Regions from separate parts of the Brevibacillus sp. DP1.3A genome, predicted to be linked through region 2. Evidence: a T-box and tRNA genes for the amino acid it is inferred to sense, from the RefSeq annotation. Region 2 holds a T-box; the other holds one or more tRNA genes.
The links. A T-box is a leader RNA that pairs with one kind of tRNA and senses whether it is charged. The one in region 2 lies ahead of HP399_RS21730 (valine--tRNA ligase), so its partner is inferred to be a tRNA-Val.
Positions count from the first base shown of each region.

Region 1 (3,409 bases), 2.3 Mb from region 2:
TGCGATCTTCGGTTCGGTCATCCCGATCTTCTGTTTGGCTGTCGGTGTTCCGCGGATCGGCAATGGACTGGCTACCATTTTAAGTGCAGTCGAGCTACCTACAGTCGTGCTCTTGTCGAGTTTCGTGCTTCAAGAGACTGTATCGCTCCCTCAATGGGGTGGCGTATTCATGATCCTCGCTGCCATTTGTGTACCGCAAGTAAAATGGCGGAAACTATTCTCCCCTTCTCACACCCTCGAGCAGGAAAGAATGTAGCGCCGTTTCCTATACACAGCATAAAAAAAGCGTGCAGACGAGCTGGTTCTGCGCGCTTTTTTGTTGATACACCCCCTTCTCTATAGAAGGAAGGTAGATTCTCTGACTCGAATCTATTTGCAAAGACTGCCACTCAAAAGGGGGGAATATGTATGGAAAAGCGGCATAGGGTGCTATTCCAGCAACTAGAGGATTATCGACAGGAGACGTTAAAAGCAATCGATGGTTTGACGGATGAAGATGTGAACATCATTCCCGATGGTTTCTCCAACAATATCTTGTGGAATCTGGGACACATCTATCTCGATCAGTATTTATGGATCGCTCACCTTACAAAAGAAACGCCCCCAATCCCCTCTGGCTTCAACGAATGGTTTAACTTCGGGACAAAGCCAGCTGACTGGTGGGTGCACCTCACTTCCCTCAATACAATCCGGAGGTTTCTAGGCAAATGAATGAGAACATAACGCCGATTTTTCGTATGTTTGACGTTGAGAAGGCAAGAGAGTTTTATGTGGAGTTTCTAGGGTTTCAGATTGATTGGGAGCATCGTTACGAGGATCATTTTCCGTTGTACATGCAAATTTCTTCACCATCGTGCACGCTTCATCTATCCGAGCATCACGGGGATGCTTGTCCTGGCTCAGCAATTCGCGTACAGGTAGAGAACATCGAGCTTTTTCATCAGTCACTGTTGCATAAAGGATACATGTACGCTCGTCCCGGTCTGGAGGAGACACCGTGGGGAACGCGTGAAGTGAGCGTGACCGATCCTTTTGGCAATCGCCTTCATTTTTATCAGCCTATTGCTCAATCGTAGACGGATATAAAGAAAGCCCAGCCGGAGTTCCTTTACAGGAGCCACCGCTGGGCTATTTCATTTTACATTTTGAACATATATGGGGCGATCGATGGGACTTGAACCCACGAGTGCCGGAGCCACAATCCGGTGCGTTAACCCCTTCGCCACGACCGCCATATATAGAGTTTGCTTGGTGCGGTCGAGAGGACTTGAACCTCCACGGTGTTGCCACCACTAGAACCTGAATCTAGCGCGTCTGCCAATTCCGCCACGACCGCATATTAAAATGGTGGAGGCTGACGGGATCGAACCGCCGACCCTCTGCTTGTAAGGCAGATGCTCTCCCAGCTGAGCTAAGCCTCCATACCCCAAACCAGTTGTTGAGGCCCCCGCACAAAGCATTCACTTCACTTTGTGGGGTATAAAGTGACCCGTAGGGGATTCGAACCCCTGTATGACAGCGTGAAAGGCTGCTGTGTTAAACCGCTTCACCAACGGGCCAAGTATGATGGCGGATGGAGTGGGATTTGAACCCACGAGACGGTTCGACACCGCCTACACGATTTCCAATCGTGCTCCTTCGGCCGCTCGGACATCCATCCATCGAGCCTGCAAGCGTTCGCTTCGGCAAGAACTAATCTATCATATTCACAACATGATTTCAAGTGATATTTTGAAAGTTTTCCCCTCGTACGACCGTCGTTTCATCAATCTTAGGCGTTTTTCATTCAAAAAGAAAAAAGGGAGATTGCCTAAAGCAACTTCACGTTCTGTTCAATATGATACAAGTAGTATTCCTTTACAAGACGGAGTGATGCCAGTTGTCAAAAAGAAAACGCCGTTCAGTAGGCTTCCCCTGTTTGTACGGAAACTGGTGTGGGCCTGGATGCTCCGGGCCGGGTGCGCCGATTGATGACGTCGACAGATGCTGCAAGAGGCATGATGGTTGCTATCAAAAGCACGGCTATTTTTCTTGTCATTGCGATCAGGAGCTCGTACGCTGCCTTCGAAATAAAGTAAATAACTCAACGGAAAAAGGGAGAATGGCCGGTCTCATCTCGAATTTTTTCTCTCGAACAGGATGCTTTCCCAACAATCCCCGCTAGTTTTTTCTGAATCGTTTTCCTTGTCAGTTTTCATCCAAAAAACGGTAACAACTTGGACATGAATCAGACAAAATCACCTTGTTTTTCCTTGTATTTTTTTGGTACTCTATTGAATGTCCAAGGAGGGTACGCAGCGTGGAATTGCACATACGAACAGACGCCAGTGTGGCGCTGACGTTAAAGAGAGAAATTATTTGTCATGGTATTTCCCGTTTTTATGTCCGTCCATACGATGATGATCAAGTAGAATTTATATTCTTATCACTATCAGAGCACCAGAAGAAGCTGCTGTCTTATTCACTACGAAATTACAGCTACTGTCTAACATATCTAGCTTAATCGTTCTACGGCCATTTTTCTCCCCTTTTATAAAGGGGAATTTTTATTGTTTTTTTTCGATGAACCCAAAACGGCGAACATCGTCTGCGGTCAAGTTATGCAAGGCATTCAAAAATTCGACTTGGAAACTGCCTGGACCTACTCCTGCAGCTTGCTCTGCTGCCAGCTGCGCAGCAACACCGTAGCATACCAATGCTGCAGCACCAGCGATCAGCTTGTCATTTTCAATGGCTGCAAACGCTCCCATAACAGACGTTAACAAACAGCCAGTTCCGGTCACCTTTGTTAAGATTGGATGACCATTATGGATCGAGTAAGTCGTTTCTCCATCCGAAATCACATCGACCTTGCCTGTAATCGCAACGATTGTCCTTAGCTTTTTCGCTGCTGCTCTCGCTAGGTCCGCGACATCTCCGCCCGATTCCTTCGCATCTACACCTTTAATCTCCCAACGCTCCCCGATGACATTGGCAATCTCGGCAGCATTTCCTCTAATGAGGGTAAGATCGAGTTCCTGCGCAAGATGTTGACTTGTTTCGGTTCGGTACGATGTTGCTCCCGCTCCCACTGGATCAAACAAAACAGGAACGCCATGCTGATTCGCCGATTTTCCTGCGATCAGCATCGCTTCGATCTCATGCTCATTCAATGTCCCTATATTCAATACAAGAGCTCCGGCGATCTTTGCCATGTCTGCCACCTCTTGTTTGGCATACGCCATGACAGGTGATGCACCAAGAGCTAACAAGCCGTTCGCTGTAAAGTTCGTGACAACTACGTTCGTCATGTTATGGACAAGTGGATTTTCCTCGCGCACTTTAATTAGTAATTGCCCGATTGTCTCCAGAATCATGATCGTTACCCCTTTCCTCTTGAACGGCGAATCGTGGAATCATCTTGTACACC
Region 1 is NZ_CP085876.1:2,449,790-2,453,198, reverse strand. Features, by position in the region: gene HP399_RS11255 (EamA family transporter) at 1-256, shown strand, start outside; gene HP399_RS11250 (DinB family protein) at 409-711, shown strand; gene HP399_RS11245 (glyoxalase superfamily protein) at 708-1,076, shown strand; tRNA gene HP399_RS11240 (tRNA-His) at 1,157-1,232, opposite strand; tRNA gene HP399_RS11235 (tRNA-Leu) at 1,250-1,336, opposite strand; tRNA gene HP399_RS11230 (tRNA-Val) at 1,346-1,421, opposite strand; tRNA gene HP399_RS11225 (tRNA-Glu) at 1,486-1,559, opposite strand; tRNA gene HP399_RS11220 (tRNA-Ser) at 1,568-1,660, opposite strand; gene thiM (hydroxyethylthiazole kinase) at 2,547-3,356, opposite strand; gene HP399_RS11205 (hypothetical protein) at 3,322-3,409, opposite strand, start outside.
Region 1: it has a tRNA-Val gene. The T-box ahead of HP399_RS21730 (valine--tRNA ligase) is inferred to sense a tRNA for this amino acid. The anticodon was not compared.

Region 2 (3,409 bases):
GTGCAGCGAGCAAAGTAGTTCCGCCCCGCACTGTAAAGGTGACGAACCTAGCAACGATGGAATCGTTCCAGGCGAAGCTGGTAGCAGTGAGCCGGACGACCATTGGGTTAAGCAGTTCTGATCATGCTTTGCACGGACGCATAGAAATAGAGCTCGCCTATGATTTCCGAATTATCGGTAGCGGATTGCGTGGTATAGCAGGTGATCCGTACCATATTATCGATATCGAAAAAGTTTTGCGACGGGAAGACGTTCTGGAGCGATTGCTCCTGGAAGAATTTCATACATGGCACATGAGTGGCGAATTGGACCCGGCAGACGTCTTGTTACATTGGAAGGATCGAGACGACGAGCGGGGGCGATTAATAAAACAAGAGATTCAGAAGTTATCCATACTGCGTCAGATCGAGACCGTTTTCCTCTATCTTTACGATGAAGGGAAAGTGCGTCCGCTGGGTGACGTTCGTGCGAGTTTGGAAGTAGAGAGAGAAATGCAACGACTCGTCGAAGATGCGGCTGGATCGGGTGGTCCTGTAAGGGAGCAAATTGTCACCACAGATGGCACAAAGGTGTTTGAATTATACACATCTGTATTGCCAGATCGGACCTGTGGAATCGCTTTGATTGACGTCACCGCCGTCATAGCAGAAGAACGAAAACGCAAAAGACGGGAATGGGAGATCTACAGAGATATTCTGGGTGTGGTCACAGAAGGTAAGCTATTGTTGCTTAGTGATGAAGAATTATTTTTCTTGCTTCGGGAAGGGCATAAGCTCTTGGCAATCGATATCCGTTTACCGGAGCAGCTTGCAGAACTGCGTAAATTGTTCAAGCAAGCTTTGGAACCACAAGGCATTTCTGATAAACGAATGCTACAGTTTCTCGTTGCGGTCAACGAAGCTGCTTCCAATACGTTGAAGCACGGAAATGGCGGTGTGGTTACGTTATACCTAACGAATGACAGGCAGATGTGCCGTGCTGTGATCCATGATGAAGGACAAGGAATTTTGCTCGAGGATATCCCGCGAGCTACCCTACAACAAGGATTTTCTACGCGCCACTCGCTCGGGGCAGGTTTTCACGTGATCCTGCAATACTGTGATCGTGTTTATTTGAGCAGCTCCCTGGCAGGCACAAAGCTTATTTTAGAATGTATCCTTTCACGTTAAGCAACCATTTCCAAAAAGCCAAATGTTTGCAAGTGAATGAAAATGGGTAATATAGTAAAAGGACGAGCAGATTGGGTGTACCGATACCTATTGAGAGGAGTTTGAGCATGGACTACCGCGCAACAGAGGCGAACGGACAGGCTACATTGTTTTTCGTCGGAGAGTTGGACATGGCTGTAGGAGATCGAGTAGGTGAATTGCTCCAGCAGTATGGAGGGCGAAATCAATTCGTTACCGTCGATTTTCAAGGTGTCTCCTTTGTAGATTCTTCCGGTATTGGAAGCCTGTTTTTTACCACGAAAGAACTGTTGGCCATGGGCAAACAGGTAGAAATCGTCAATGTCCGAGAAGAAATTCTCGATATTTTGGGCGTGCTCGGTTTTACCGAAGCACTGGGCATTGCAGTTGGAAAAGTGGGCGAAACCCGGGTTTGACGCCAAACAGCGTGATTGTATATAATAGTGAAAGCTAACCATACGACAATTACATACGATATGAACGATGAGTGGGAAGAGTAAGTCAGGACGCCTTAGCAGAGAGGAGAATCAGTTGCTGCGAGATTCTCTAAGGTCATGAATGGCTGAAGGTCGCCCAGGAGTTTTTTCGGTGAAAGCATGTGCCTAGCCGAGACCGGTTCGCAACCGTTATCTTGTCAGAGTGAACACGCCATAAGCATGTAGTTTATCGTGTGTTAACAAAGGTGGTACCGCGAAAATAATCCTTTCGTCCTTTGCGATGAAGGGTTTTTTTATTTTTTGCAAAGCAAGTTATGCTAATAGGAGGAGTCGTACATGTCTACACAGCCAACAACCGACATCGACCAATTGCTGCCGAAAAACTATGATCCAAAAGCAGCAGAGAACAAATGGTATCCGTATTGGATCGAAAAACAATTTTTCAAGGCAGAACGTGACCCGAATAAACGTCCGTTTACGATTGTCATTCCACCCCCGAACGTAACTGGTAAATTGCACTTGGGCCACGCGCTGGATACGACTTTGCAAGATATCATTACGCGTACCAAGCGTATGCAAGGCTACAGCACCTTGTTCTTGCCAGGTATGGACCACGCTGGTATCGCAACTCAAGCGCGCGTAGAAGCTACCTTGCGTGAAGAAGGCGTCTCTCGCCATGATCTGGGCCGCGAAAAATTCGTGGAAAAAATATGGGAGTGGAAGCACATCTACGCTTCGCATATTCGTGAGCAGTGGGAAAAGCTCGGTCTTGCCCTGGATTACTCCCGCGAGCGTTTTACGATGGATGAAGGCTTGTCCCAAGCTGTCCGCGAAGTATTTGTTCGTCTGTACGAAAAAGGCTTGATCTATCGCGGTAACCGCATCATTAACTGGGACCCTGCTGCCCGCACAGCTCTGTCTGATATTGAAGTAATCTACAAGGAAGTAAAAGGTGCGCTGCATCACATGCGTTACCCATTGGCAGATGGCACCGGTTATATCGAAGTAGCTACAACCCGTCCTGAAACGATGCTCGGTGATACGGCTGTAGCTGTACATCCGGAAGATGAGCGTTACAAGGACATGATCGGCAAAACCGTGATTTTGCCAATCGTAGGACGCGAAATTCCAATCGTCGCAGATGACTACGTTGATCCTGAGTTTGGTTCTGGCGCTGTAAAAATTACGCCAGCACACGATCCGAATGACTTTGAATTGGGTCTTCGCCATCAGTTGCCACAAATCGTTGTCATGGATGAGACGGGCGCGATGAACGAGCTGGCTGGTATCTACAAAGGCTTGGATCGCTTCGCATGCCGCAAGCAAATCATCAAAGATTTGACTGAGCAAGGTGTGATGTTCAAAGTTGAGGAGCATATTCATCAGGTTGGACATAGTGAGCGCAGCGATGCAGTCGTAGAACCATACCTTTCTACCCAATGGTTCGTAAAAATGCAACCTTTGGCTGACGAAGCACTGGCTAATGCAAATAGCCCTGAGAGCGTGAAATTCGTCCCAGAGCGCTTCAAGACGAATTACCTGCGTTGGATTGAAAACATCCGCGACTGGTGCATCTCCCGTCAGCTGTGGTGGGGTCACCGAATTCCTGCATGGTATTGCGGAGATTGTAACGAAACGATTGTATCTCGCGCAGATGTGACTGAGTGCCCAAGCTGCCACAGCCACAAGCTGGAGCAGGACAACGACGTTCTCGATACATGGTTCTCCTCTGGTCTATGGCCGTTCTCGACCCTGGGCTGGCCGGAAGAATCCGAGGACATGAAG
Region 2 is NZ_CP085876.1:4,740,609-4,744,017, reverse strand. Features, by position in the region: gene HP399_RS21740 (ATP-binding protein) at 1-1,169, shown strand, start outside; gene HP399_RS21735 (STAS domain-containing protein) at 1,277-1,603, shown strand; T-box leader at 1,662-1,903, shown strand; gene HP399_RS21730 (valine--tRNA ligase) at 1,961-3,409, shown strand, end outside.